Linked DNA regions of Trichocoleus sp. FACHB-46. The protein of the gene in region 1 binds, or shares a complex with, the protein of each later gene. Links are inferred from orthologs where the notes say so. Each region holds a gene or a part of one and is shown on either strand. Other genes may lie near its edges. The genes, in order: dnaB and dnaG.

Evidence for each region.
Region 2: the proteins of dnaB (region 1) and dnaG are in contact, whole or in part, in a crystal structure (PDB 2R6A), measured with the Geobacillus stearothermophilus proteins. The link is inferred for Trichocoleus sp. FACHB-46 from one-to-one orthologs. Residues at the interface, in WP_033016901.1 of Geobacillus stearothermophilus: Ser13, Glu15, Ala16, Gln18, Glu91, Leu92, Asp94, Ala95, Val96, Pro97, Thr98, Ala99, Ala100, Asn101, Tyr104, Tyr105, Ile108; in WP_049624496.1 of Geobacillus stearothermophilus: Lys456, Leu457, Leu458, Pro459, Ala460, Asn463, Ala464, Leu467, Leu535, Leu536, Ile537, Ala538, Gln544, Glu545, Asp548, Tyr549, His552.

What each region holds. Positions count from the first base shown.
Region 1 is NZ_JACJOD010000030.1:17,451-32,316, forward strand. The notes cover bases 7,233-10,160. They hold dnaB (replicative DNA helicase), read left to right. Parts: upstream 7,233-7,982; coding sequence 7,983-9,338; downstream 9,339-10,160. Other genes in these bases: rplI (50S ribosomal protein L9), read left to right, coding at 7,347-7,805; H6F72_RS16690 (pentapeptide repeat-containing protein), read right to left, coding at 9,359-10,160. Also shown: purD (phosphoribosylamine--glycine ligase), read left to right, coding at 1-293; two-component system sensor histidine kinase NblS, read left to right, coding at 464-2,467; H6F72_RS16645 (zinc ribbon domain-containing protein), read right to left, coding at 2,531-2,896; H6F72_RS16650 (TIGR03792 family protein), read right to left, coding at 2,979-3,287; H6F72_RS16655 (phasin family protein), read left to right, coding at 3,572-3,895; H6F72_RS16660 (FKBP-type peptidyl-prolyl cis-trans isomerase), read left to right, coding at 4,015-4,578; H6F72_RS16665 (glycosyltransferase family 4 protein), read right to left, coding at 4,703-5,884; H6F72_RS16670 (hypothetical protein), read right to left, coding at 5,925-6,131; gloB (hydroxyacylglutathione hydrolase), read left to right, coding at 6,393-7,166; more of H6F72_RS16690, read right to left, coding at 10,161-10,351; H6F72_RS16695 (hypothetical protein), read right to left, coding at 10,408-12,120; H6F72_RS31165 (amidohydrolase family protein), read right to left, coding at 12,553-12,804; H6F72_RS31170 (amidohydrolase family protein), read right to left, coding at 12,804-13,208; lepB (signal peptidase I), read left to right, coding at 13,594-14,196; H6F72_RS16710 (dihydroorotase), read right to left, coding at 14,201-14,866. UniProt on the Escherichia coli protein: The main replicative DNA helicase, it participates in initiation and elongation during chromosome replication. Travels ahead of the DNA replisome, separating dsDNA into templates for DNA synthesis.
Region 2 is NZ_JACJOD010000041.1:95,965-110,823, forward strand. Bases 4,422-7,342 are described here. They hold dnaG (DNA primase), read right to left. Parts: upstream 6,930-7,342; coding sequence 4,914-6,929; downstream 4,422-4,913. Other genes in these bases: H6F72_RS23930 (pentapeptide repeat-containing protein), read left to right, coding at 4,422-4,917; H6F72_RS23940 (N-acetylmuramoyl-L-alanine amidase), read left to right, coding at 7,254-7,342. Also shown: H6F72_RS23905 (glucosidase), read left to right, coding at 1-1,259; H6F72_RS23910 (rhodanese-like domain-containing protein), read right to left, coding at 1,270-1,707; tRNA preQ1(34) S-adenosylmethionine ribosyltransferase-isomerase QueA, read right to left, coding at 1,762-2,928; H6F72_RS23920 (hypothetical protein), read left to right, coding at 3,079-3,468; H6F72_RS23925 (YraN family protein), read right to left, coding at 3,544-4,143; more of H6F72_RS23930, read left to right, coding at 4,408-4,421; more of H6F72_RS23940, read left to right, coding at 7,343-8,657; H6F72_RS23945 (hypothetical protein), read right to left, coding at 8,673-9,350; H6F72_RS23950 (hypothetical protein), read right to left, coding at 9,677-10,087; H6F72_RS23955 (class I SAM-dependent methyltransferase), read left to right, coding at 10,175-10,837; H6F72_RS23960 (DMT family transporter), read right to left, coding at 10,849-11,784; H6F72_RS23965 (FAD-dependent oxidoreductase), read right to left, coding at 11,809-13,434; H6F72_RS23970 (ankyrin repeat domain-containing protein), read right to left, coding at 13,582-14,619; H6F72_RS23975 (hypothetical protein), read left to right, coding at 14,640-14,859. UniProt on the Escherichia coli protein: RNA polymerase that catalyzes the synthesis of short RNA molecules used as primers for DNA polymerase during DNA replication.

The DNA.
Region 1 (14,866 bases):
TCGTGATGGCGGCGGGGGGTTATCCGGGTACCTATCAAAAAGGCCAAGTGATTACTGGAATGGATGATGCCGAGAGCATCGGAGCCGTGGTCTTCCATGCAGGTACCCAACTCAAGCACCAAAAAATCTTGAGTGATGGGGGTCGGGTCTTGGGTGTGACGGCGATTGGGGACACCTTTGATCAAGCGATCGCGAATGCCTACGAAGCGGTAGAGCGAATTCAATTTGAAGGAGCTTACTACCGTCGCGATATCGGGTATCGGGTCCGCACAGCTAGCTCTTCACTGAGCTGATAATTTCCTTAATTTCAGTCTGAGAAATCTGGCTAGAGGGCAGAGCTACCTTGAGAAACAGATCTCCTCAAGGAACATGTATAAAATATAGGTACTTGAGCGCTTCTATTAGAACTGTAGCTGTGAAGACAGGAAGTTCTGGGAAGCCTTAAGGAGTGCTACTGTCCTCGTTGCGTAGATTAACCTTGCTAGCGCTTTGTAAAACGATTAGAGAAGTCTTGGCTCGCTGGTGGTCTGAGTTCACGCTCCAGACCAAACTGATGGCGGCGGCTACCTTGGTGGTGTCACTGATTATGAGTGGCCTCACCTTCTGGGCAGTAAATACCATTCAGCAAGATGCCCGGTTGAATGATACTCGCTTTGGTCGGGATTTAGGGCTATTACTGGCAGCCAACGTTGCGCCTCTAATTGCGGACGATAACCGGACAGAGCTGGCTCGCTTTACTCATCGCTTCTACAGCAGCACTTCTAGCATTCGCTACATGCTCTACGCCGACGAGGATGGCAATATCTTCTTTGGCATTCCCTTTTCTGAATCGGAAGTGCAGAATTCGCTGACCATTCGGCGACGCATTCAGTTACCCGATAACTATGCTGAACATTCGGAACTCCCCATGGTGCGGCAACACCTCACCCCTGACGGGGAAGTCACCGATGTCTTTGTGCCGCTGTTGCATGAAGGCAAATATCTGGGAGTTCTAGCGATCGGCATTAACCCTAACCCGACTGTAGTGGTTTCTTCCAATCTGACTCGCGACGTGACGATCGCGGTCTTTGTCTCGATTTGGGTCATGGTGATTTTGGGAGCGGTGTTTAATGCCCTCACCATTACAAAACCCATTAAAGAATTGCTGGTGGGTGTCAAAAATATTGCAGCTGGCAACTTTAGGCAGCGAATTGATTTGCCTCTAGGCGGGGAGCTGGGTGAATTAATTCTCAGCTTCAACGACATGGCAGAGCGCTTAGAGCGCTATGAAGAACAGAATATTGAGGAGCTGACAGCCGAAAAAGCGAAACTGGAAACCCTAGTTTCAACCATTGCCGATGGCGCGGTTCTGCTCGATTCCAGTATGCATGTCGTCCTAGTGAACCCTACAGCTCGGCGCATTTTTGGTTGGGACGGCAAAAATTTGATTGGGGCTAATGTGCTGCACCATTTACCAGCGTCGGTGCAAGTCGAGTTAAATCGGCCTTTGTATCAGTTGACGGCAGGCGATCGCGAAGGAGCAGAATTCCGCATTACCCTACTAGAGCCAACTAGCCGTACCGTTCGGATTTTGCTTACGACTGTCTTTGATCAGTATCGTGAGACTGTCAAGGGGGTAGCGATCACGGTTCAAGATATTACCCGTGAAGTGGAGTTGAATGAAGCTAAGAGCCAGTTCATCAGCAACGTTTCTCACGAATTGAGAACCCCCCTATTTAACATCAAATCGTTTATTGAAACCTTGCATGAGTACGGAGAAGAACTCACCGAGGAAGAACGCTGCGAGTTCTTAGAAACGGCTAATCGGGAAACCGATCGCCTGACTCGTTTAGTCAACGATGTCTTGGATTTATCGCGTCTAGAATCTTGTAAACGCTATCACTTCGAGGCCGTAGATGTCAGTCAACCCATTGAGCAGACGCTACGAACTTATCAGCTCAATGCTAGAGACAAAGGCATCGAACTCAGCCACGAAATTGAACCAGACTTGCCAGCAGTTGTGGGTAACTACGATTTACTACTGCAAGTGTTTGCCAATCTAGTCGGTAATGCCCTGAAGTTTACTGAATCCGGTGGCAAAGTCGCGATTCGAGCTTATGTGCTTCAGTCGCAGTTCCGGTTAAAATCAGTCGCCCTACAAAACCAACCTCGGACTGTTCGGATTGAAATATCTGATACGGGAATTGGCATTGATCAAGAAGATCAAGAGGCAATTTTCGACCGTTTCTTCCGGGTTGAAAACCGAGTTCACACTCTAGAAGGGACAGGTTTAGGGCTGTCGATTGTGCGAAATATTATTGAAAAACACTACAGCGCCGTACATTTGGTGAGTGAAGTCGGTGTGGGAACGACCTTCTGGTTTGACTTAGCTGTTTTTCAAGAAGCAGCCTCGTTACTTGGAAGCTTACCGGCGGTGGACCACACGACTGATGCGAATGTGGCATCTGTACCTGCGACTCTACCTTAAACTCCGTCTTGGGGCTACGATAAGCGTGCTGTCCGTAGAAACGTGAAGTCAATCTTGAATCACCTACAACGACAGGAGCAAGCTAATCACCACTAAACCAATGAGTGCTAACCAGCCAGCATTGCGCTTGATCCAAGTTTTGAGCTGACTGAGGCCAGAGGTTTGATTGGTGTAGCTTTTACTTGCGCTCAGATTTGCATAGCTTTGGGCGCGATCTTGATAGAGTGTGCACTCTTTCGCGTAAGGTCGTTGAGGAAAATTGCAAGTGTCATCGTCGTGATAAGTGCAAGTGTCACATAAATAAGTAGCTTCATCAGCTCGATATAACGGAATCCCAGGATGTCCGTGAGCTTTCAACGCCAGGTGACATTGAGGACAGGTGATAGCTTGTGAACTAACGGTTTGATGACAGCGGGGGCATTCAGGCATTGGAGCAGAGAAGGTTCGGGTCTTCTTCGTATGCTAGCCTAAGCCCTACAGCGCCTTGAGGGAATTCGAAGGAGATCGTCTCTTATGACTGCGGAAATTTCCGCACCTGATACTCCCCCGCTTCAATGATGGGGTAGCTGCCAGCTAGTTGTTGGGCGAATTGCTGCTCTATGGCTGCTAAGCGATCGCTAGGCACAGATTTCCAAGCCTCTCTACTAGCCCAGCGGATCACCAAAATAACTTCTGTAGAGTTATCCGGATTGATCCAAACTTCCTTGCCTAAAAACCCAGGATACTCAGAGAGAAACGCAGTCCAAATTTCGGCATCTTTTTGGATGTACTGCTCTCGCATTTCAGGAGCAACCTTGATTTTGAGCCACTCGATCACCATAAACAACCCAGTCTAATGTTTCCTGTAGAGTAATTTAATCCATCTAAGTCGTCGTTGATGGCCACAAAGTAACGAGTGAGTCTAACAAACTCAAATCCCACAACCTACACCTAAAGACGGCAAGTGGTTTTTTGTTGGCCAAAGCAGGTTAGGAACGCTTTAGATTTGACAGAATAAAGCTGTAGGCTGGGTTCAGTCCGGTTTGAAGAATAACACTAAAACTTCATTAATTACACAAAAGCCTACATTTACAACTGTTGCAATCGCACAATCTGAGAAATCGCATGGACAACAATAATTTCATTAAGCAGCTACTGATGATTGGAGTGGGTACAACCTCTCTAGTAGCAGAAAAACTAAGGGAGGTCAGCGATGAGTGGGTGAGAACAGGACAACTCAATCCTGAACAAGCCAAGAGGTTTGCAGATGACTTGATGACTCATCTCAAGTCTGAGCAAGGCAATTTAGACGCTCAGATGCAGCGACAGCTTCGTAACGTTTTGCAGGATCTGGGTGTGCCCAAGCAATCTGAAATGGATGAGCTACGGGGGCGGCTTGATCGCTTGGAGCGGCAAGTGCGGGATTTAGAAAATAAGTCGTGGCGCTAAAACGGGCGATCGCAGTATTCAACTCAGAGCTTAAACTGAAAAGCATACGCTAACCTGAAACAGCACTGGATGCTGGCTGTAAAGTTAGTTGTATTTTCGATGCTAGGAGGAATTGAATTTTGCGAGAGATTTTAATTAGCTTGGGACTGATGCTAGCTTGCTGTGTACTGCTAGTCGTCACGCAGATTAGTGGTCGCAGTTCCGCGATCGCTGGGGAGTTGCAAAACACTCAACCCCAACCAGCAGTATCACAAACAGTGAGCAGCAGCTTAATTGCGCAGAACCCCCTATCTAACAACGCAGAGAAGTCCGAAAATACTGAGGTGGTAATGGATAGTAATGATGTCGTCACAACTCCTTCAGGGTTGCAGTACACCGAAATAGAAGCAGGAACTGGAGCAACTCCTCAGACTGGACAAACTGTCGTAGTGCACTACACAGGCACTTTAGAAGACGGCACAAAATTTGATAGCTCTCGCGATCGCGGTCAACCCTTCCGCTTCAAAATTGGAGTTGGTCAAGTAATCAAGGGTTGGGATGAAGGCGTAGGCACCATGAAGGTCGGTGGCCGTCGCAAACTCGTGATTCCCGCTGAACTAGGTTATGGTGCTCGTGGTGCTGGCGGCGTGATTCCTCCTAATGCCACCTTGATTTTTGATGTTGAGCTGCTGAAAATCAGCTAATTCTTGGCAAGTTTTTTCATTTGAGCTGACCTCTTCCCAAATCTCCCTCAAGCTGAAAAGCGTGTCGAGCCTAGGGGAGGGGTCGGGGGTTAGGTTTTAGGTTTCGAGGAACTGTCGGCCTCCATCACTTCAGCTGTCCAAGCAATTTCTCTAGAGTAGATGCCATTGCATCGGTGCTGTAGTGTTCTACGCATTTTTGCCGCGCCTTCAAACCTAATTGGCAAGCTGACTCCCAGTCCTGAAAGATGGCTCGAAGTTGCTCAGCAATTTGTTCTGGAGAATTAGGCTCAACTAGGTATCCGACTCCAGCCAAAATAGTCGGAATATCACCAACCTTGGTAGACAAAATTGGCTTTGCCATTGCCATACCGTCGGTTAGCTTGAGTGGGAATTGCGCCTTTGCCGTTGGTGTATCCCGCTGTGGCACCACTACTACATGAGCTGCCGCAACAATTTCAGGCATTTGCTCAACTGGGTATCTCGGCAATTGAATAATCCATTGTCCCCAGCGCTCAACCAGTTGGCGATCGTAGTCGTCTGGTCTACGGCCACCCACCATCACGAGTCTTAAATCTGGCTCGTTCAACATCTCTAAAGCCAGCAGAACATCTTCTAAACCTTTGTGAGGACGGGGTGTTCCAGGAAACATCAGGACTCTATATCCCGCAAGACCATAGCGCTCCCGGCTCGTCTCAGGGTCATATTTTTTGGGATTAAATAAAGCGGTGTCTTTCCCATTGGGTAGGTAGATGCCGCCAAACCGATTTTGGAGAAACTGAGTGTCTACAGTAATGGCATTCGCCCGACTGACCAGATTCTCGCTCCATTTCAAATACAAGGGGTGTTCTGGCTGTCTTAATGCCCCTTCCGGTTTCAACACATCCCTCGCTAACTGTTTCACCGTAGGACGGTAGGCCCATTTGTCGCCGCCGTACCAGCTTAGCTCCCAGTCATCAATATCTAAGACGACTGGACGCTTAGAAAATAATTGCTTCAATAAAGCCATACCAAAGCTGGTGGGCCTGGGCTTGACGGCGTAAATAATATCCCCATTCACCTGATCAAGCAGTTGCTTGGCTGGACTCAGTAGCCTTGGATAATTACAGCCAGGAAATGCCTGAACTGGGAGGCCAATGGGTGGATTGGGGTAGATGGATGGACCGAAGAGAAACCCAACAACTTCTACGTCATAATCAAGTTTTTGTAGAACTTGGCTCAACAAATAAGCCCTTGTCACTCCACCCCCTGATAAGTCGGGTGTAATGACAGAAATTTTCTGGCGATTTTTAGCGGGTTGGGGGCTCAAGAGTGTAGAAGGATGGAATACAGTGATGCTACCAGAAGATTTAGTCGGCTAGTTTGAGGCGACCCGTTTGCAGATAGTCAAAAATTAAGTTGATCTGCCGTCGGTCTTCAGAAGAAAGCTTAGAGTCGGAAAGAATTATAGAAGTTAATTGCAAATGCTCTCGGCGGCTCAGCTGTCCAGCTTGAATAATTTGCTCTGTAATTATTTTTATGCTTAGGCTTGATTTACTTTGCGCTGTCCACACCATGAGTATGACTTGTCCTGATACGTCTGATAACGTTTGGCTGAGGCAGTCCTCATAAAGCTATTGTCATAGCTTTATCTCAGCGGTTTGGCAAAGCTGCAATGAGCACACAATGAAGACTTAGTGAATTTGTGTAAATCTCTCTCATTAAGGTGTGAGTTGATTGCCACCCATCGCTAAGTAGTCAAATTCCTTGAGTCGCTTGAGGGGCACTTAAGCCTAAAGTGTCGTTCAATTCTGGGAAACCAATGAGAAAATGGACTGATGCAAGTTTATCGACTCCCAGCCCTCTCCGATAATTACATTTTTGTCCTGCATGCTCCTGCCCAGGGGATAGCAGCAGTGGTAGATCCAGCAGAGGCGCAGCCAGTCTTAAAGTTTCTGGCTCAGCTTGGTGCAGAATTAGTAGCGATTTTTAATACTCACCATCACGGGGATCATGTGGGTGGAAACGCAGAACTGCTGCGCAAATTCCCCACCTTAACTGTGTATGGAGGGGAGGGCGATCGCGGACGCATTCCAGGACAACAGAAGTTTCTGCAAGGAGGCGATCGCGTTCCATTTGGAGACCAAGAAGCAGAAGTGTTGTTTGTGCCAGGGCATACCCGCGCCCACATCGCCTATTACTTTCCACCTACTAACCCCGAGGACGCAGGAGAGCTATTTTGTGGGGATACACTTTTTGCAGGCGGTTGTGGTCGCTTGTTTGAGGGGACTCCGACGCAAATGGTGCAATCTTTAAGCAAGTTGCGAGCTTTGCCAGACAACACCAGGGTTTGGTGCGCCCATGAATATACCCTAAAGAATTTACAGTTTGCCTTAAGCGTGGAGAGCGCTAACTTAGATTTGCAAACCCGCTTAGCTGAGGTCGAAGCAATGCGTCAGCGTTCGGAAGCGACTGTACCCTCAAATTTGGGTTTGGAAAAACGCACAAATCCTTTCCTGCGCTGGGATGTGCCCCGTATTCAACAAGCCGTCAAGATGGCTGAGCAAGTGGAAACTTTTGCGCGTTTACGGCAACTTAAGGAGCAGTTTTAGAGAATAGTGGCACCTGTACTAAGTGACTGGGCAAAACGAAATGTGAGGGGATACTAGGAGTTGACAGAAATTAGATGGTCACTAAACTTGCGATCGCTCCTCACATTTCGATACGATAAAGTGTTCTGACGACAGCGACAACACCTCCCAAGGTACGCACAGTTAATCACAGGAAAGATCATGGCGAAACGTGTTCAGTTAGTTTTAAATCGGGATGTTAGCAAGCTAGGGAGAACAGGTGATCTGGTAGAAGTTGCTCCCGGCTACGCCCGCAATTACTTGATTCCTCAAGGCTTTGCTGTTAAGACCAACCCTGGCATTCTTAAGCAAGTAGAGCGTCGTAAAGAGAAAGAGCGTGTGCTATTGCTGGAACAAAAGCAGCAAGCTGAAACGCAAAAAGCAGTTCTAGAGAAGGCAACTCGTCTCACCATTCAGAAGCAGGTGGGTGAAGGCGATGCCATCTTCGGTACGGTTACAGCTCGTGAAGTCGTAGAAGCAATTCAGGCAGCGACAGGTGAAGATGTCGATCGCCGCGAAATTTCTCTACCCGACATTAATAAAGTTGGAACTTACAGAGCAGAAATCAAACTGCATCCTGATGTGAGCGCTGTAGTAGAGATTGAAGTCGTTGCTAGCTAATTCTGGTTAGCTAATTCTTGCCGCTTGGCGTCGGTAGAATTCTGATATACATAACAGGCTAGTGTGTGAGGCCCCATAGAGGCTGCAACTGACCAGTTTTGTTCTTCAGTGTAGGACGGGTGAGTCAGCTACTCATCCGTCTCATTTGATCCAAACCTTTTTACAGTTGTCCCTGTTATGGTTCACGACTTAAGTTTCCAACCGCTGAGCGATCGCCTGCCCCCGCAAAACATTGATGCGGAAGAAGCCATCTTGGGCGGTATCTTGCTCGACCCAGAAGCCATCAATCGAGTGATTGATATTCTGCGGCCTGAGGCGTTTTACATTAGTGCGCATCAAGAAATCTATCGAACAGCGGTCACGCTCCATAGCCAAGGTAAGCCGACCGATCTCATGAGCCTCACAAGCTGGCTGCAAGATCACAGCCTGCTAGAAAAAGTGGGTGGGCAAAGCCGACTCGCTCAACTAGTAGATCGCACGATCAGCGCCGTCAACATTGATCAGTATGCTTCGCTGGTCATGGATAAGTTTTTGCGCCGCAAGTTGATTCAAGTTGGCACAGAGATCGCGCAACTCGGTTATGAAACTAATAGCGAACTAGTCAAGATCCTCGATCAATCTGAGCAAAAAGTTTTCAGCATTACTCAAGACCGCCCGCAACAAGGTCTAGTCCCCACTTCCGATATTCTCACAGACACTTTCTCCGACATTGAAAGCCGCTCTTTAGGCATGGTGATGCCAGGGATCGCTTGTGGTTTTTACGACCTGGATGCCATGACCCAAGGTTTCCAGCGATCGGATTTGGTGATTGTGGCGGGTCGTCCGTCAATGGGGAAAACCAGCTTCGTCTTAAATATTGCTCGAAACATTTCCGCGTTTCACAAGCTACCCGTAGCAGTTTTTAGTTTGGAGATGTCCAAGGAGCAGTTGGTTTACCGCTTACTTTCCAGTGAGTCTCGCATTGAGAGCGGGCGTTTACGCTCTGGGCGGATCAGCCAGACTGAATGGGAACCTTTGGGGCACGCCATCAGCACATTGTCACAGCTAAATGTTTACATCGATGATACGCCGGACATCAGTGTGACCGAGATGCGCTCCAAGTCCCGTCGCTTGCAGGCAGAGAATGGAAAACCCTTGGGACTTATCTTGATCGATTACTTGCAGTTAATGGAGGGTAGCGGCTCAGACAACCGAGTTCAAGAGTTGTCGAAAGTAACTCGCGGACTGAAAGGTTTAGCACGGGAACTCGGTGTTCCAGTGATTGCCTTATCGCAGTTAAGCCGAGGTGTGGAATCTCGGACTAACAAGCGACCCATGATGTCTGACCTGAGGGAGTCGGGATCGATCGAGCAGGACGCGGATTTGATTATGATGATTTACCGCGACGAGTACTATAACCCAGATACACCCGATCGCGGAATTGCTGAGGTGATTATTACCAAGCATCGTAATGGTCCGGTGGGAACGGTAAAACTGCTATTTGAGCCGCAGTTCACCTGTTTTCGTAACTTGGCTTCTCCTAACCGCCCGTAAGGACAACTATTCTAGTTAAGTTAGCTATTAACTTTGCCGTCAGGCATTTTAGCTCCCTTGAGGTTGGCATTCATTAAATTGGTGCTACTGAGCTCGGCTCGGACCAAGTTGGCATCAGTCAGATTGGCGTAACTCAAATCGGCTCTCGCTAAATAGGCATCAATCAAGTTAGCGTCAGTCAAGTTAGCATGGCGAAGGTTGGTACGGCTTAGGTCGGCTCGACTCAACTTCGCAGCAGTGAGATTAGCTTGCTCTAATTTAGCCTTGCTCAGCTTGGTATCAGGCAAGATGGCGTTGTGTAAATTCGCGCCTGTTAGATCAACGTCGCATAATGTAGCTCGCTCCAGTTTGGCGTTGACCAAGTTTGCTCCGACTAGAATGGCACCGCTGAGTTGAGCTTCTGTGAGAAAAGCGCCACTAAGAATAGCACCTGTGAGATCTGCTTCACTCAGATCAACGTCTCTTAACATAGCCTCGCTCAAGTTTGCGCCGCGCAGGTTCACTCTTGCTAGGTCAGCACCTGTTAAATTAACACCTCTCAGATCGGTTTTAGCTAAGTTTGCGCCTCTCAGATTAGCAACATATTGACGGTTCTCTTGGCGAAAATTAGCTCCTCGTAAACAGGCACCTGTGAGATTCGCACCGCTTAAGTTGGCATTGCGTAGATCCGCGTCGATTAGATTGGCATCGAGTAAATTAGCCAAAGTAATGTCAGCACTGCGTAGATCCGCAGCTTGCAAGCTAGCACCATGCAGATCAGTATCATGAAGGTTGGCGCGGTGTAGATCTGCTTGATTGAGGTTAGTTCCACTCAGCTTTGTACCTATTAAGTTGGCTTGACTTAAATTAGCTCGACTGAGGTAGGCAAAAATGAATGATGCACCCTGCAAATCACTTTTAGAGAGGTTGATTCCAATTAAATCAGCTCCGTTTAAGTTAATGCCGCTCAAACTCAAGGCGTTAAAGTCAAGCTCACCAGCAGCATATCGCCCAATTAATTCATCTGCGTTCATAGAAGTTACTTGTAATTATTTATGACCAAAGCCTCATCCTAATCAGCAATTTTATTTCAGCTTTGAGCTGATATTTTAGGAGCTAATGTAGACGATAGTTCGCAGGTTTGATCTAAGTCATCTAGCGATCGCGCTTCATCCTTAAAAACGGGTTTCGCAGTAGAGCCAAACTGGCAAGTCTGCTCGGTCTCCACCTCGATATCAACATGGCCAGAAGTTAAGAGGGTTTCTTCAAAATTGAACTTAATCCTGGTTTGCTCAGGGGAGAAATGCTCTGAGTAAATTGGTGATGATATAGACTCAGCTGAACTAAGTTTCGGCTGGCGTTGTATGAGTGAATAAAAGGGTTTAACGCACTGAATGATGGCTCCCGCTGCCTGATTGTACTCATAGGGATCTTCTAAACAGCTGGCAATGATTTCTAGCCGAGATTCAAGGGTGGACAGGGTTTCACACTGTTCAAATAGTTGTTGTAGTAAATAATCAAATTCACAAGCTTTGAGAGCTGACCAATCAGAAGCGCTAAAAGAGAACTTATGCTGAAGTACTGAAAAGAGCAAAATTTTGGCTCGAAGAGGATTGGTATATTTCATGATTTCGAGCCGTAGTTCAAAAGGAGCATACGCACTTTTCGCTAGCTCTGTCTCTATTCCTGGCGATCGCGCTACCTGAGAAGCTGAATGTTGATCTATCGGTTGGGTGAAACTAGCTTCAGCTTGATTATTTGAAGGCAGAGCTACTGGGGCTGAATTAATGGATTGGCAGTAGAGGGCTTCAAGAGACTGAGTGATTGTATCGGCAATTAAAAAGTAGTCTGCTTTCCGGTTTAAGGTACTAACAACACTGCTTAAAAGTAGTTTTAGGTCAGTGAGGTTGCCAGCGATCGCATGTAGCTCGGCAATTAAAACTTCTAGGGGTATTGCTTGTAGCTTGCTTGGATCATTCTCCCAATAATTCCTACAGACGCAAAGAATTAGCTTTTTGATCCGAATCTTCTCTGGTTGAGCTTCTAGATGGGAGGAAACTTGTGTGTAACAAGTTGACTCTTTGGAATAAGCTTCTTGAGCAAATTGAGGCTCAACTACCAAATTCGTCTGCTCAGTTTGAATAACTATTTGTGTATCGCCGTTGTCACTCATTAACTGAGTTGAAGCTGGCTTCTCAGCGTATAAGGTACTGAAACAATTAATAATGCTACCCACAACCAGAGAATATTCGGTTTGGCGATTAAGGGTTCTTACAATACTGTTAAGTACTAGCTCTAGGCTCTCTAGAGTTGGTGCTAGCTCCAAAGACTCTTCGACTAACTCTTGCCAGTGGTATTGCTGGAGCTGATCTAAGTTATTCTCCCAAATATTTTTGCAAATATAAGTGAGGATTTTTTTGATTCTAATTGAGTTTTTGTCTTGAGCAAGCCTACCAGCGACTCTAAGTGCCTCTTGTTGCTTTGAGGTAATATTTGACTCTAATGAAATCTCAGAATAAAGACTTTTGATTTTTTGGAAAATAAGATTGGCAATTAAACTGTACTCCGCTGGTTTGCTCAAACCTTGAGCGACCCTGGTTAGATGAGAGTTGAGAGCGCTGGAAGTGGGATGAAGGCTAAGTAATTCTTGAATAAGATTTTTTAGAGAATGAGAGTTGATAATATCTAAATTGTTTTCCCAAAAATTTTTGCAAATATAAAAAATTAGCTTTTTAATCCGAATTGAGTTTGGATGCTGTTCTAGGTCATGGGCGATCGAATGTAGCAGCTCTGTATTTGCCATGATTTTTGTTTGGAAAAATGCACCTAAGCGAGCCAAGACAGCTCAAAGGAGAACTTAATGGAATTCTTTACCTTAAGCATGCCCAGTTACTTAGATGAACTTGGTACGTCACTAATAGGAGTTTATCTGGAATTAACCCCAGCTTTAGCGGTTGCAGTTTGACTACACCATCTCTTTAAAGTTTCCAGGGTTGTGCAAACCGCAACTGCTGAATTTGTGGCTCCCTGTCCGGATTAGACTGTTAGTGAATTCCTCAAGTTTCGCTGAAGGTCAATGCTTGACCCCGGACCTCTGTGTTCAGCTTCCCGGGGTCATAAACCACTTGGCCTCCCACAATAGTCGTTACAGGCTAGCCTGTTAACTCCCAACCTTCAAAGGGACTCCAGCGACACTTGGTTTGGAGGGTTTCACGCCTGACTGAAGCATAGTTTTCTAGGTCAAAAGTACGAGGTCAGCATCGTAACCTGGAGCGATCGCGCCTTTTTTCGGAATGCCATAAGCCTTGGCAACGGCTGTGGACATCCAATGAGCTACTTGGGCCACGGTACAGCGTCCCGCTTTAGCTTGAGTCAACATCAGAGGCAGCGAGGTTTCAACACCTGGCATGCCTGAAGGTGTGTTGGGGTAGGTTTGGGCTTTTTCTTCTAAGGTGTGTGGGGCGTGGTCAGTGGCAATAAAGTCAATTACGTCATCGAGTAAGGCTTGCCATAACGCCTCATTGTCATGAGGCGATCGCCTGTGGCAAAGATGGACTCTAGGGCTGACTCTTGATCTACCAACAAAGGGCCATGCATTGAGCCCATGAAAATCTTGATGCCACAAGCTGGTTGCGCCTCTAGTAAATCCGTGAGGTTGTCACCCGTTGCCCCGATAAAAAAGCCGTAATTCACCAAACACTTTTCCGCCGCTCGGCGCAGTTTATCGTCTAGCGCGGCTTGGTTAGTGGTTAGTGGGCGGGTGTTGGGCATTTCCAGGAAAGAAGTAACGCCTCCCTGGGCACAGGCACAACTGGCGGTAAATAAATCTTCCTTGTGCTCCAAACCTGGTTCGCGGAAGTGAACCTGCGGGTCAATCACTCCTGGCAACAAAGTGAGTCCTTGAGCGTCTATTATTTCCTGGCTGACTGCGCTATCGATCGTATCGGAGAGGTCGGGTGCAACCTGAATAATAGTCCCTCGATTTGTACATCTCCTACCATGAGTTCACCACTGGGTAGGAGCACTTGGGCCTGGCGAATGAGTAGATGAGAGGCAGAATGCATGGCGCTAACCGTTTGTGAGATAAGCAACTGGCTAAGATAACGTAAATTGATGCGTGTCTAAATATCGATTTTTATGTCAGAGTTTTACAAGCTCCCCATCGTTACATGGCAGTATCAAACCCATTTGTTGGATTGAATTGATAGGCTGGTAGTCTGAGTAACGCTTATAACTCTGAATTGATACCGCTCTTTTCCTTGGTAAGTAAACACCTATGACTCGTGTGCAGAATCAAGCGTCTGACGAAAATACCCAACCACAAGTTGAAAATCCTTGGTTAGAGGGACTCAAAACCATTGGGCTGAGTGTCATTTTAGCTTTGGGAATTCGCACTTTCGTCGCTGAAGCGCGCTATATCCCATCCGGGTCAATGCTGCCAACGCTACAAATCAACGATCGCTTGATTGTAGATAAATTAAGCTACCACTTCCATAGCTTAGAGCGAGGCGATATTGTCGTGTTCTCTCCAACTCAAACCTTAAAAGACCAAGGCTTTAAGGATGCATTCATCAAACGGGTGATTGGTCTACCGGGTGAGAAGGTAGAAGTCAAGGGAGGGCGAGTCTATATCAATGACCAACCGTTGAGAGAAGAGTACATTGACGAGAAACCCAGCTACCAGTGGGGGCCTGTGCAGGTAGCTTCTGACTCTTATTTAGTGCTGGGCGACAACCGCAATAACAGCTACGACAGTCACTACTGGGGGTTTGTCCCTCGCGATCGCATCATTGGTCGAGCTGTGGTGCGTTTCTGGCCTCCCAATCGAGTTGGAGAGTTAGGCCAAGAGCCAGCTTATGAACTTAAGTCTGCTCAGTAATTCTTTAAGAACTAGGACACCAGGTTTGCACAATCTGACCAAGCAGCTCTTGACCCAACCAAGGTGTGTTAATAGATAAAGACTTAAGAGACTGCCCGCTCACCACCCAAGGCTGGCTGGGGTCAAACAAAGCCAGTTCAGCAGGTTGGCCAGGTGCGACTGTGGCGACAGGCTGTTGCAAACATTTGGCTGGATTGCTGCTGAGTACGCGCCAAAGCTCTAGCGCTGTCCATTCACCACTCATGACAAAGCGTTGCCATAACAGAGGGAGTGCTAACTCTAATCCGATCGCGCCTGGAGGAGCCTCGGCAAAAGCCACTGTTTTTTCTTCATAGGTGTAAGGAGTGTGATCGATCGCGATCGCATCTAACACGCCTTGCCTGATGCCATCAATTAAAGCGGCTTGATCCGTTAGGTTGCCTAATGGAGGCTCCAGCCGTAAGTTGGGGTCGTAGGTTTGAATCGCCTGACTATTGAGCAACAAATGCATCCAGGTGGTGCTAGCCGTAATGGGCAGACCCCGTTCCTTAGCCACTTGAATCAATTCCACGCTACGGGCAGTCGAGACTCGCATGATATGCACAGGCGTACCGATCGCTGCAACGAGTTCGAAGAGAGCCGCGATCGCAGTGGTTTCGGCAATCGCAGGACTTCCAGGCAAGCCAAAGCG
Region 2 (14,859 bases), on another replicon or contig:
TGCCTGCTTATGAATGGGCGTTTGGGGATGTGAATCCTCCTGTCCATGCTTGGGCAGCGTGGCGGATTTACAAGATTGAACAGAAACTATACGGTCGGGCCGATAGTGTTTTTTTAGAGCGAGTATTCCAAAAGCTACTGCTCAACTTTACTTGGTGGGTGAACCGCAAAGATGCAGCGGGCAATAATGTCTTTCAAGGCGGCTTCCTCGGTCTAGACAATATTGGCGTATTCGATCGCAGTTCCGAACTGCCTACCGGAGGTCGCATTGACCAATCGGATGGCACCAGTTGGATGGGCATGTATAGCTTGCATATGCTAGCGATCGCCTTAGAGCTATCAAAAGCCAATCCCATCTACGAAGATATTGCCAGCAAGTTCTTTGAGCACTTCCTCTACATTGCGGAGGCTATGAACCGCATGGGCCGAGAAGAAGCCTCCCTCTGGGATGAAGCAGACGGCTTCTATTATGATGTGCTCCATTTCCCAGACGGGCATCAAGTGCGCTTGAAAGTTCGCTCCATTGTTGGCCTGATTCCTCTGTTTGCAGTGGAGGCGATCGAAGCGGAACTCCTAGAGCAGTTTCCTGGTTTCTGGAAGCGAACGGAGTGGTTTATTCGCAATCGTCCCGATCTGACACAAAATATTGCTTGTATGAAACGGCAGGGGGTCGGCGATCGCAGGCTTTTGGCGATCGTTTATCGCGATAAACTGCGGCGGATTCTAGAGAAAATGCTAGACGAAAAGGAATTCCTCAGTCCCTATGGCATTCGGGCTCTGTCCCGTTATCACGCCGAGCATCCTTACATTTTTGAAGCGCAAGGCCAGGAACACCGCGTTGATTATGAGCCAGCGGAATCCACTAGTGCCTTGTTTGGGGGCAATTCTAACTGGCGTGGCCCGATTTGGTTTCCCATCAACTTCTTGCTAATCGAATCGCTGCAAAAGTTTCATCATTACTTAGGTGATGACTTTAAAGTGGAATGCCCGACAGGTTCTGGGCAATGGATGAACTTGTGGGAAGTCGCCAGCGAAATCTCCCAACGACTCATAAAGATTTTTACCCAAGATGCCGCCGGTCGTCGCCCCGTCTATGGAGACACAGAAAAATTTCAAACCCACCCACACTGGCAAGATTTGATTTTGTTCTACGAATACTTCCACGGTGACAATGGTGCTGGAATCGGTGCGAGTCACCAAACTGGCTGGACTGCTTTGATTGCTAAATTAATCCAGCAGGTGGAAGAGCACGAAGATTAGGGCATAGCCTTCAATCTAGAGGTAATTCTTCCTGCAACTCCGCCCGATACTCAGGCTTGAGCAACAAGCCCCACTGGGCGTTGTAAGGATGCACTTTGGTCGTAGGCTGCTCGGCTTGCCAGAGCGGTCGTGCTTCGTTGGCCCACTGAAAAATGCTGCCTTCCAAGTCATAAACCTGCGTGAAGCCTGCTTGCGCCAACTGAGCCGCAACTTTCGCACTGCGATACCCGATCGAGCAGTAGACAACTAGGGGTGTAGCCTGATCAATCTGGCCTAGAGCGGCCAAGTCAGGCGCAATCGGATCGATTTGCTGAGCAGTTGCCAAATGGCTGACTGCATACTCAGCCTGAGTTCGAGCATCTAATAGGAGCGGTTGCGATCGGACAGGATTGCTGAGCCATTGAGCGAGTTCTGCGGTCGTGATCCACCGAACCTGCGGAAATTGCATTGCAATCGAACGCCTGATTAGCTTGAAGATGAGCGATCGCCCCATGCCCATGATTTAGATTCTGGCCTCTGGCAACACCAGCATGGCATCCCCAAATGAATAGAAACGGTACTGTTCCGCGATCGCCTCTTGGTACAACGCCATCAAGCGCGGACGACTTACCAACGCACTCACCAGCATCAGCAAACTGGAGCAAGGCAAATGGAAATTGGTAATTAATCCCTCCACGACGCGCCATTGATAACCAGGGTAAATAAATAGATTCACCTTGCCTTGGTAGGGCTGCAATTCACCAAACTGGTTGCCATTCTGCTCAGCTTGCTGCGCCACTCCTTCCAGGGTGCGGACGACCGTCGTACCCACAGCAATCACGCGCCCGCCTTGGGCTCTGGTCCGCTGAATTTTGGCGACTGTCTCGGCTGGAACTTCTACCCACTCGCTATGCATAGCATGTTGGGTAATATCCTCCGCTTCGACGGGCCGAAAGGTGCCGACTCCCACATGTAAGGTAACGAAGGCTTGGTCAATGCCTTGAGCTTGTAACTTAGCCAGCAACTCAGGGGTAAAGTGCAAGCCTGCGGTTGGGGCTGCGACAGCTCCAGGTTGCGCGGCATAAACCGTTTGGTAGCGTTCTGGCTCTGCTTCCGATTGGGTAATGTAGGGTGGCAAAGGTACTTGGCCGAGTTCGTGTAGGCGTGTTTGCAATGACTCCCCATCGGGCACCTCGAACTGCAAAATCCTCCCTCCCGTGGGCGCATCCGTCGCTAAGACCGTGGCCTTTAAGCTCGGTGGCTCAGTTGGGTCTGGACCAAACTCAATTGCCGCTCCGGGTTTCAGCCGCCGACCGGGTTTGACTAGAGCCAGCCAGCAATTAGGTTGGGGTTGGGGTTCTAGGAGCAAAACTTCGATCGCGGCACCCCCTGGCTTACGACCGTACAACCTGGCGGGAATCACACGGGTATTGTTGAGCACTAGTAAATCTCCCGACCGGAGGAGATCTGGCAAGTCTCGAAAGATGCGGTGGCTATGCTGAGTTGGGGAATCGAGGACGAGCAACCGTGCCTGATCCCTTGGCTCTACGGGGTTTTGAGAAATCCTTTCTTCTGGTAACTCGTAGTCATAGGCGCTCAGTAATTGGTCGGAGGTAGGCTCGGACGCGATCGCCGGAGTGACAGGCTGATCTGAGGAACTAAAATTGTGAGGTTTGGCCGTGAAGTTCATACCAGCGTAAGGCTGCGACAAGCAATGAAGGGCAAAACTTATAACAACATTGGGTGGAACCCCCCATAGGAGGTCGGGGGCTTCTCCCCTATTGGCTTCAGCAAATCCCCGTAAGAATAGAAATGTAGCATTCGCTGGGTCCGAAGAAACATGGAATATCTCTACTACCTTGGCAATGCCAGCCTCACCCTAAGAGTCGTCGAACACCTACATGGCACCACGCTAATGCCTGTTCGATTCATGACTGTAATTCATCAGATTGATGGCTGGGTCGTCAAGGTCAAGATGAATCGCTACTTGAGCCCACAAGAAGATGGAGATTTCCGAGCTTTCTTGAATGAGCTAGGCATTCCCTACGAGCCAGAAATTCGTATTCAAATGGCTTTGTGGAGCCTGGAAACGGGTCAGTCTGCCATTGATGTGATGCGGCGCTATCAAGTAGCGGTGGTTTCTCACGGTAGCCCCGATCGCGGTGAAATTGAAGAGTTCCGTAAGCAGTTTGTTCTAGGACTGGGCTATTGTCCTGAGACGCTAGCTTAAGCTGCAACACGTGGCAATTTCTTCTGGCTGGCTATCATCTCCCAGCAGGTGTTGGAGTAGCCTGATAACGGCAAATTAAGTGAAAGCCGCTTGGATATAATCTTTTAAGCTTAGTTGATAACCTTCGATCGCAATAGGTTGCCCTTGGGCGATCGCTGCTTGACTCTGGTTAACCACATGATTCATTGCTAATATCGCAGCCTGAACTTGATCGACACCAAGCTTTTCAGGTTGCGATCGCGCTTTTGATTCAGTTTGATACGCCACCAGCGCCACATCAAAGCGGCAAGGTAGTTTTGCAAGTTCTGGATAATTGGACAAAAATAATTCTGCTGTCTGCCAAAGCTTGGCTTGCTTTTGGGTCGTGATCGCTAGCAAGCCGTCCGTATCCCAATTGTTGTCGCTACGAGTTTTAACTTCCACAAATACAAGCGTGGCTGAACGCGATCGCATCTGGTCAGGTGATATAGGTCTAGATGCTATGGATTGTTGGACCGCAGGTTGTTGGGCAATTAGGTCAATTTCGCCCCAACGACAATGCCAGCGTTGATGCAGCAGTCCCCAACCTTGAGCTTGCAACCATGCTGCAATAAAGGCTTCTCCTAGCAACCCGATTTCGCTCTTAGATTGAGACGAGCGGCGCGATCGCGAGGGTCTAGGCGTGTCAGAATTCATGCACTTTACTTAAATTTGCTTGCAGGAAGAAGCAGTCAGACTTTAACCTTCGTTACGAGTCTAGTGCTTTTTCACCAAGGAGACCGACAGCTTCGGGTAGGATCAGGGATGGGACCGCTCAGGTCAGTCTAGGCTGCGCTTAGCGCTAGCCTATAGATTGATGTGGCTCCCAGACTCACTGATTCGTCACAGTCACTTAGTAAAGTACGCGAGATGGACAGAAGGTACGGTTTCCCATTGCTTCAGCACCCAATTCAGAAACCAGTGAAAACAGCCTGGTATCAACGCCTAGCCACTGCTTGTTTCAGCTTATGCTGGATGACTCTGGCGGGGTTGCTGGTTTGGGGGGCGATCGCGGCTCCTGCTTTGGCTGAGGACTATAACAAAGCTTTCTTGGTGGGGGCCGACTTTTCGGGCCGTGTTTTAGTAGACTCCAGCTTTACTAAGGCCAATATGCGCGGCATCAATCTCAGTCAGAGTGATTTGCGCGGAGTGAGCTTTTTTGGGGCTAATCTGGAAGCTGCCAATTTGGCAGGGGCAAACCTCAGCAACGCCACGCTAGATACGGCTCGCCTGTCAGATGCAAATTTAACCAATGCGATTCTAGAAGGAGCCTTTGCCTTCAACGCCAAGTTTGAAGGAGCCGTGATTGACGGCGCAGACTTCACCGACGTGGAGTTTCGACAAGATGCCCAAACTTTGCTCTGCAAGGTGGCGAAGGGCACTAACCCAGCGACAGGACGCAACACCCGCGACACGCTCTATTGCAACTAACCCAACTGCGGCACTTCTAGTAGATCGGCTGGGGTGACGCAGCGTTGGCGATCGAGTTCTTGCAGGTAGCGTCTTTCGTCGTAGAACAGCTTCTGAAACCGCAAGGCTTCGACATCGAAGGCCGCATCTAGGCTTTGTTCTAAAGAATCTAGGATTTGTACTTGGTTGGGGTCAGCCAAGATCGCTTGCGTGGCTTCTTCCCACATCTTCAGCAAGTGACGGCAACGTTTCTCGCACATAATCCGCTCTAGGCTAGCAGTGGCAGTGCGAATCGCTAGACTCGGACGGAGAATATCTAACTTTGCTGTTTCATCGAGTTGCAGAATGTGCAGAACTCGCTTAATTTCCTCTGGCGACTCAGTGCAGCGGTCTTGCAGGGCCGTGAGTAAGTCAACTTCTGTGTGCTCCTCCCAACTGGCGTAAGACTGAGGCAGTTCGGTCTGAGGCTCTTGATTTTCTGTTTCTTCAATGTCTAGGATCTGCCGCCACAGAAAGCGGTAATGAGACAAGCTAAACTCCAGTTCACGCTCTTTAAGGGCGTTATGCACTTCTGGACGATGAGCGGGGCAATGAATGTAGATACGGAGCAGTTGGGCTTCTGCTGCTTCTCGCAAGCTGTAATCGGTGGGTTTTTCCCATTTTTGCGATCGCCCGTGCCAACGCTGCCCCCGAACTTGGGTGCGGAGGTTTTCTTCCAGTTGCAGCGCAAACCTGGCATCGCCTTGACTCAAAAACCCCGCACACTGATGAATATAGTGGGTTCGTAAAGGGGTATTGGGTAAATTGCCTAGGAGCTTGACGATCGCCTGAATCGACTGCTGGAACTGATCAGCTTGCTTCAGGTCTTGGCCTTGGAGCGCTTGTTGAATTTGCCAATCTAACCACAGGGGCGCTCTTTCCAGGAGGCTGAGGTAATGCTCTGAAGAATGCGTGTGCAAGAACTCATCCGGGTCTTTGCCTTCGGGAATGTTGAGGACTCGCAACTGCACCTGACCTTGGTAAGCCAAATCAGCCACTTCCCCGATTGCCCGTTCTGCCGCTTTCACCCCCGCCGCATCGGCGTCAAAGTTGAACACAACTTGCTTTGACTCGCTATAGCGCAGTAATTGTTTGACTTGGGCCACACTCAATGCGGTACCCAAAGACGCGACGGCGTTGGTAATCCCGGCGGCATGCAGGGCAATTACATCAAAATAACCTTCTACGACTACCGCTTGGTCTTGCTTGGCGATCGCAGCGCGGGCCTTGTCTAACCCAAACAGGGTTTTGCCTTTGTCAAATAGATCCGTATCGGGGGAGTTGAGGTATTTGGGTTGCTCATCGCTCAGGGTGCGGCCCCCAAACCCAATCACACGACCTTGAATATCCAGAATCGGGATCATCAAGCGATCGCGGAAACGGTCGTAGTAACCACCCCCAGATTTGCGCGGCAAAATTAATCCAGCTTGGTCTACCAACTCCACCGGGTAGTGTTTCTGCTCTACCAAATAGCCGTACAGCGTTTCCCAACCCGCCGGAGCGTAACCGAGTTGAAACTGCTGAATCGTTTCTTGGCTCAGGTGCCGAGAGTTTTGTAGGTAATCTAAAGCGACCTTTCCTTGAGGTTGTCGCAGTGCATGCTCGTAAAATTTGGCCGTCAGCGACAAAATCTCGTACAACTGCTCCCGCACCGAAAGCTGCCGTTGCAACTCTTGGCGCTGTTCTGGAGCCAAAGTTTTGACATTTACTTGGTAGCGGCGAGCCAGATCCAGCACGACATCGCTGAAGGAGTTTTTACCCAACTCCATCAGAAACTTGATCGTGTTGCCACCCGCTCCACAGCTAAAGCAATAGTAAAACTGCTTGCTGGGACTGACGCTGAAGCTCGGAGACTTGTCATCGTGGAACGGGCAGAGCCCGACAAAGTCTTTGCCCTGTTTCCGCAGCACGACATGCTCAGAAACTATATCGACAATGTCAGCTTTTTGCTTGACTTGCTCAATAGTGTCAGGATGCAGCCGAGGAATGTCCATTGACGCTGTGCCGAAAAGTAGAACTCACTTACTATTGTCACCGCTCTCTCAGTTTCAGCCAAGCCGTTGTGCTTTGAGAAAAGCCGTGCTGTGACTTCATTTGCCTAAACCCGTTGGTACAAAAGGCTGAAGTTCGAGTATTATCACGGTGATCTCGCCTGGAAGCTGTATTCTGGCTTTGGGTTGGGCATAATCAATTCGTTAAGGGTAATTTCATTTATTCAGAGTCATGGGTAGAGGGCCGTTCTAGAGGTCAAGCTACAGCAGTTTTATTAAACAGAAACTAAATATCAATAATTTTTAGCTCTAGAGGAAACAGCGCAGATGGGACGAATCTTTATTTCGGCAGGTCATGGTGGAAACGAGAACGGCAGAATCGATCCAGGCGCGATCGCGGGCGGCACCACAGAAGCCAGAGAATTGATTCTGCTGCGGGATTTGATCGTCGCCGAACTGCGATCGCGAGCGTTTGAAGTTTTGGCCGTACCCGATGACCTCAGCCTAGCGGGGACCATTGCCTGGATCAACAGTCGCGGGCGCGTGGGTGACGTAGCCCTAGAAATTCACGCTGATGCCTTCTCTGACCCCTCTGTGAGGGGAGCCAGTGTTTTCTATATTGCCAATAATGACGAGCGCAAAGCTCACTCAGAGCTGTTGTTGCTGGCGCTGCTGCGTCGAGTGCCCCAACTGCCAAGCCGAGGAGCTAGACCCGACACTGCTACCGGAGTGGGCAGCCTAGCTTTTTGCCGCCAAATCATTCCTGCTTCTCTGTTAATGGAAGTGGGTTTCTTAACCAATCCAGACGATCGCTTTTTGATTCAAAACCGTCGCCGCGATATTGCGTTGGGTCTGGCTGACGGCTTAGCAGCTTGGAGCCGAGCGGTAAGTGGAACAACTCCTACGCCAACTCCCACACCAACCCCTACGCCTACGCCCACTCCCACGCCCACACCTTTGCCGACTGGCACCTATACTCCCGCCAACATCAATATTAATGGCTCTATTTATGGTGAACAGGGCATTGTGGTCAATGGCAATGCTTACATTCCAATTGACTTGGCCGATCGCCTGCGGGTAGATTTGACCAAAGCCCCTAATATCCGCCGGATCAACTACCGCAACATTGTCTACATCCGAGCGGTCGATCTGCGGGAGGTTAATATTTCTGTGGGTTGGGATAGCGTCAGCCGGACAGTGATTTTGCGATCGATCCTTTCAATTTGTCCCGGTCAACTCGATCGCATCATTAGCAACGGCAACACTTCGGAAGTCCAGCTAATGATGTTCCTCAAATCTAACAATGAGAATGCTTTAGCTCAGTTTCCCGACTTACCGAAGCTGTACCGAGAAGAAGCCAGCGTGGAAGGCGTAAATTACGATATTGCTTTCTGCCAAATGTGTGTGGAGACGGGCTTTTTACGCTTTGGTAGTGAAATCAAACCTTCGCAGAACAACTTTGCTGGCTTGGGAACAGTCGGTGGTGCTGAGGTGGGTGCGTCTTTCCCCAGTGCCCGCATTGGAGTTCGGGCGCATGTGCAGCACCTCAAAGCCTATGCCAGCACCGAGCCTTTAGTTCAGGATGTGGTTGACCCGCGCTTCCGCTTTGTCACTCGCGGTATTGCCCCTTTGGTGGATCAACTGAGTGGTCGCTGGACTGCTGACTTACAGTACGGCACTAAAATTACCGCTACCCTGAGAAGGCTCTACGAAACCGCAGGATTACTGTAAGGCTCGTTGAATTTACTAGTTGCGATCGCGCTCAACTGTTTCTAACGCAAGATATCGAGTTTGCAACACTCGAGACTGAGCGGCCAATACCTGAGATTGAGTTCGCAGCCTTTGAAATTGTGCTTTTAGCGCTAGAGATCGGGCTTTAAGGCGGTCGTGGTCATCCTTAAATGCGATCGCTTGTTTGGATAAAGGGTAGGTGTTATCTGTGCCAGAAATACGAGGCTGCGGAGATGTCCATCTCCGCAGCCTTCCCAGATCTCTAGGGCTACCATCTCGGCCATAAATTAGTTGAAGCAACCTGGCTAGAGCCTCTCTGATAGGCTCATCCTCATTGAAAATTTTTTTCGCGATCGCTTGATTATAAGAAACTCGATCGGAGTTTAAGGCCTGACATAGTTCTTGATTGGTATGCTGCAATTCCTGATAGCAGGATTTCAACTCCTTAGCCTGGCTCCACAACTGCTGATACAGAACCTTCTTTTGTGCTTTCAGTTGTGTTGCTTCTGCTTCTAGCTGCTTGACCTTTTCCTCAATTTGTTGAATAAAAAGGTTTAGATAGTCCTCAAAGTTGGACTCTTTACTATTTAAAGGCTCATCTTGCAGCTGCTGAATTTGGGCTTTTAGTTCCCTCACCGCCATTAAAATGTCAACTTGGATTTGGCCCTTAGTGGGTTGTGTTTGGTTATCCATACTTCTAGCGATCGCTAGATTTAAACTAGCAAAAGAATACTGATGCTCACAAATTTAGAACTCATTACAAAAACTTGATTCGTCCTTTTGGACGAATCAAGTTTTTGTGTTTATGGCTACTAGCATTTTCTACTTAGTAGCTGAACTCTTCAGACGAGTTGAAATATTTTTAGTTGATTCCACTAAAATCACACCTACTGTCCCGCTGGATATTGGTTGACAAACTGAGTCAAAGGTCAATGGCGATCGCGCAACTTGCCCAACCATCGTTAATCTCTCCCTAGGTTTATGGGAGTCCTGGCAAATTTGATTTGATGAGTTGAAGTCTACTGGAGGGGTTCTGTTACCCAAGTAGATTCAGCTTCTGTATCTGATTTGCTAAGCTGAGCTAGCTTCCAACTTTTCTGGTCAGGTTGCTGTTGCAGGTAGACCTCGAACGGATTTTTTTCCTGAGTGACTTGGCGGCTAGGAAACTTTAAGGTGAGGTCGTAAGTTCCTTGGAGATGGTAAGCAGATAAGCCTTGAATCTTTAGCGAGTCTTGCTTAGCGATCGCGACTTGCTTCACTTCTACTTTGGGGGGCTTTTTGAGCCGGAGTTGTTGGGCGAGGGTTTGCTGGGTTTGGCCGACTTGTAGAGCGATCGCTTGTTGAACGACTCGGTCACTCAGCCCCGGAATGCCGTTGCCACAAGCCGTTAATAGTCCTACCAGAACTACTGCCAAAATCGCTCGGATCATAAACTCCACTCTCCTCTGAGTTCCAATTACAGCAAATCACCCTCAATATAGTAATTTTGTAGCTGCATTTTTAAGCAAAACATTCCTATGTCTAATAAAACACTGGATTTGACGAATCAACTGTATGACTATCTGTTGTCCAACTCTTTGCGTGAACCGGAGCTTTTAGCGCAACTGCGACAAAAGACCGCTGAACATCCGATGGCTCAGATGCAGATTGCTCCAGAGCAAGGGCAGTTTATGGCGCTGTTGGTGCAGCTAATGGGGGCTAAGAAAACGCTGGAAGTGGGAGTATTTACAGGTTACAGTTCCTTAGCGGTGGCGCTGGCTTTACCCGCTGATGGCAAAATCATTGCTTGCGACGTGAGCGAAGAATATACCGCGATCGCCCGTCGTTATTGGCAAGCCGCAGGGGTGGCTAACAAAATTGAGCTGCGGATTGGCCCAGCCGTAGACACCCTAGACCAGCTTTTAGCCGCTGGTGAGGCCGAAACCTTTGATTTTGCTTTTATTGACGCTGACAAGAGCAATTACTGGAACTATTACGAGCGATCGCTGCAACTCGTGCGTCCGGGTGGGTTGATCGCGATCGATAATGTGCTTTGGTCTGGACGGGTGGCAGACCCGAAAGTGCAAGACAACCGCACCGAGTCGATCCGCGCCTTTAATGCCAAGCTACACCAAGACCAACGCATCACGCTCAGCCTGGTTCCGATCGCGGATGGCTTAACCTTGGCTCTAAAGCAGTAGCCGAACCAGCATTAACTAAACAAGAACCAAACCCCTGCCCAAGCGACCAAGACGCCTAAAATGGCCTGTCTGCTGACCACCTCACCCATTGCGATCGCGATTGGCAAAATGAACAGGGGACTGGTGGAACTGAGGGCTTGGGCTACCCCAACTGCCGTAAATTTGAGCGAAGTTTGTTGCAGCCAGATGCCCAAGTAGGTGCTGAAAAAAGAGGTAATGGCGATCGCGCCTAGCCAAGACATTCCCTTCCGGCGATCGCGCTCAAATTCTAGGGTTTGCATCACCAATCCTGCTTGCCGTCGCACTAGTAGCCACACCAGCATCACCAACACCCCGGTGGCTAAACGGACTAGGGTGCTCCACAAGGGGCTGATAGTGCTCTGAGTTAAAGCAGCACGAGATAGCACCGCCCCTCCTGCTTGGCCCAAGGCTGCTAGTAAACCGTAACCAACTCCTAGTAGAGGATGCGTTGGTTTGCCTGTCGCTGAATTGGCTGTTTCGGTAGGCGATCGCTCACTCACCACCCAAGTCACACCGACAATGGTAAGAAAAATCCCCAACCAATTGCTCAGTTTTAGGGTTTCTTGCAAAAACAGTAAGGCGAGGAAAGCGGAGAGCGGGGGTGCTAAAGCCTCCAGTAGCAGAGTTCGCCTTGGCCCCAGTAAATTCAGTGCGGCAAAGTAATAAGTGTCGCCAAAGCCAATCCCTACCACTCCACTCAGGATCAATAGTCCCAAAGCTGTGCCGTTGATGTCGGGTAAGCCGCTGCCTTGAAGCCAGAGGGTAATGGCGAGGAAGGCGATCGCAATCACGCCTTTCAAAGAGTTCAAAACCAAGGGAGGCACCCGCTGCCCAATGCGAGTGTAGATGACAGACGCGATCGCCCACAAAAATGCCGCACTCAGCGCGGCTAGTTCGCCCTTAAATTGGGTGAGCCAAATTAGCATGGGATTTGTGGAGCTGATGAATCCCTATAATCTCCCAACCTTGAGGTCTTGGAGAATTTCGTTAGCGGCTTGGATGCCAGATAGCGCTGCCCCTTCCATAAAGCCCTGCCATTCGTAAAAAGAGTTGGCATGTTCTCCGGCGAAATGGAGATTACCGACGGGTTTGCCTTCGTTGCCCGCAATGCTGGTAAATTGTCCGGGCGTGTAGCAGGTGTAGCTGCCTTTGGTCAATGGGTTAGAGGGCCAAGGCTCTAGGTGAACGCGGTATTGACCATTGATTTTAGTAGCGACTGCTTTTGACCCCGGATACACTCGATTGAGATCCGTAAGGAAGCGATCGGCCTCGGCTTGCACATTGCTGACTTTGAGACGCAGAGCGCGATCGCCACTAGAGTAGTCGGTGAGAATCGCCTGAGTACTGGTGGCTTTAACGGGGTTGGTTTCCCAGGTGGATTGATGATTGGGTAAGTCGGAGTAAGAGCTGCCGTTGCTGCTAGGGAGCCAAGGCCGACCGTTGAAGCCGAGCATCATCTTGGCATTGTTACCATAACCCAGCTGTTGGATGGCTTGAACCTTCCAGGCAGGCAGACCCAGGCTTGGATCCAACTCGACTTGACGTAGTGTCGTGAAGGGAATGGCCAAAACGACCGCATTATAAGTAGCGGTTGTAGTGCGGGAGCCACTCTGGAAGGTGAGTTCAATCTGATTGGTGCCCGTTTTCCGCACCCGCAGCAGTTTCATACCCAGTTTGACTGGACTTTGTAGGCGATCGCGCAACCCTTGAGTGATTTTGTCGTTGCCCTCCACCACGTGATAGCGTTCATCACTAAAGACACCAAAAGGCGTGAATTTAGAGCGGCGATCGGCATGGATAAACAGGAGGAAGTTTAAGCAGCTTTGTTGAGCGATCGGTAAGCCATATTCCGCTTCATAGGCGGCTTTGATCGCTGCCTTCACCACATTACCCGCTTGGCGGCTGTCCAGATAGGCTTGTAAGCTGGTGCGATCGAGTCTCACATCTGCCTCGGTGTGGCTATCAGCGCTAGGCTCACCGGAGAGCGTCCGTAAGTCTGCTTGCATAGCCGACACCAAAGCTCGAAACTCATCCACTACGACTGATTCTGGGTAGCGCTGGCCGTTGAAGTAGTAGAAAACTTCTCCTGGTTGTTTGTTGACATCTTCCAGCGTCAAACCAAATTCGCGAGCATAGCCGATCAGGGTTTTGTGCAAGTTATCAATAAACTCACCTCCCCGCTCTGCCACCTGCCCAGGAAAGAAGTTGTTATCCAATGAATAGCAACGGCCCCCGACGCGATCGCTGGCTTCATGGAGGGTGGCAAGAATGCCGTTACGTTGGAGTTCGTAGGCACAAGTCAATCCCGCAAATCCTGCGCCGACAATCCCTACAGTGGCACTTGATTTTGGTTTGGGTGCGGCACTGACCTGACCCATGTGACCCACAATCGCGCCTGCAATTCCCAAACCGCCTAACGCTAACAACTCCCGGCGATGCAGCCGTTGGCGATCGGCAGCTTCCTCAATCGCGGCGAACCACTCTAAACCTTGGCTAGTCGAAATCTGCTGCCGATCGCAAAATAAAGCAACCCGGATAGCCCGCGCCAAATTGTCGAAGAGAGGGGAGTGACTCATAAGCTTCCTTAACAGCAGTTTTCTTAATAGCGAGTGAGGGAAATAGTCCCTAACTGGAGTTTGTTAGATCTGCTACACGTTAGCCAAAAACTGAAGCGACTGTCATCGTGAAGGAGCCATAATTCTCCTGCTAAGAACCCCGTAAAGTTATTTTTGCTCGTATGGCTTAGCGCCTTTTTGCTTTAATAAAGCAGCAATCTCTGGCTGGTTTGTGGCGATCGCGTGATCCAGAACAGAGTAATAGCCATATCTCAACCGATGAGGTTCCACAAAAGTTTCGCGACTCGCTGCATCAACTCTTGCCCCCTGTGCTAGTAGAAGTTTCACGATCGGTAATGAGCCTCGCCGCACTGCAAACATCAACGGAGTCCGCCCTAAGTGATGGGTAGGATTGACATTGACTTTTTCAGACAGCAGTCGTTGCACGATCGCCGGATTACCCCGCCAAGCGGCATAGTGTAATGCGTTCTCTCCATAGGCATTAGCTGCTTTTGCATTCGCACCTTGTTGCAGTAACAGTTCCACCAGTTTTTCATTGCCGTGCCCTGCGGCGACCATTAGCACTGTTGTTCCATTGCTGCGATCGCGGTCGTTTGGATTGGCTCCTCCTTGAAGGATTAAGCGGATTGTTTCTATACCCTGATCGCTGACTTGAGGAAACCGATCTATGTGGCTAGTCCAATCTAGAAAGCTAATGTATGAGTTGCTGAATAAGGCTTCTTGCAAAATAGAATCTGTATTCCCATCTTGCTGATTCGGGTCTGCACTGTGCTTCAACAACAATCGAACCAGCGGATCATTTCCTGTACGTACAGCTTGTCGCAGGGGTGAAACACCGTCATTAGCATTAGGGTCTGCGCCCCGCTTAAGCATGAGTTGAATCAGCTCTGGCTGATTGCTCTGAACAGCTCTCAGCATTAATTCAGAGCGCTCAATGTCTTGAGCCGATACAGACTTTAATAACCGTTTGGCTTGGGCAAAATCTTTGTTGAAGAAAGCGGCCTCTAACGCTTCTACTGGGGTCAGAGTAGGCTGTAGTTTCAATTGTGAAATAGGTTTTGGTTGACCGGGTGGAGTAAAGGAAACTCGATAGCCACAAGCCGTGAGTAGAATCGCTAGGGCGATCGCTGCACCATTCTTGCCAAGACATCGATTTATCTTTTTTCTGGGAATTCTATCTGTCATAAACATCGTTCTCAGGCTGCATGAAAATTAGCCAGTCGCCTCAAGACCTGATCATTCATCATCGACAACCAGGGAGATGGATGATCGCGATCGCTTGTTTGGCAGTTGGTGTGGCAGCAGCCCTTAAAACCAGCATTATTTCAGAGATCTCCTGTCAACGAACTGCAACACTATCAAACTGTACTCTTACCTATCGCTCATTGAACGGGCTTACTTCAGAAAGCGGTATTCAAGTCAAAT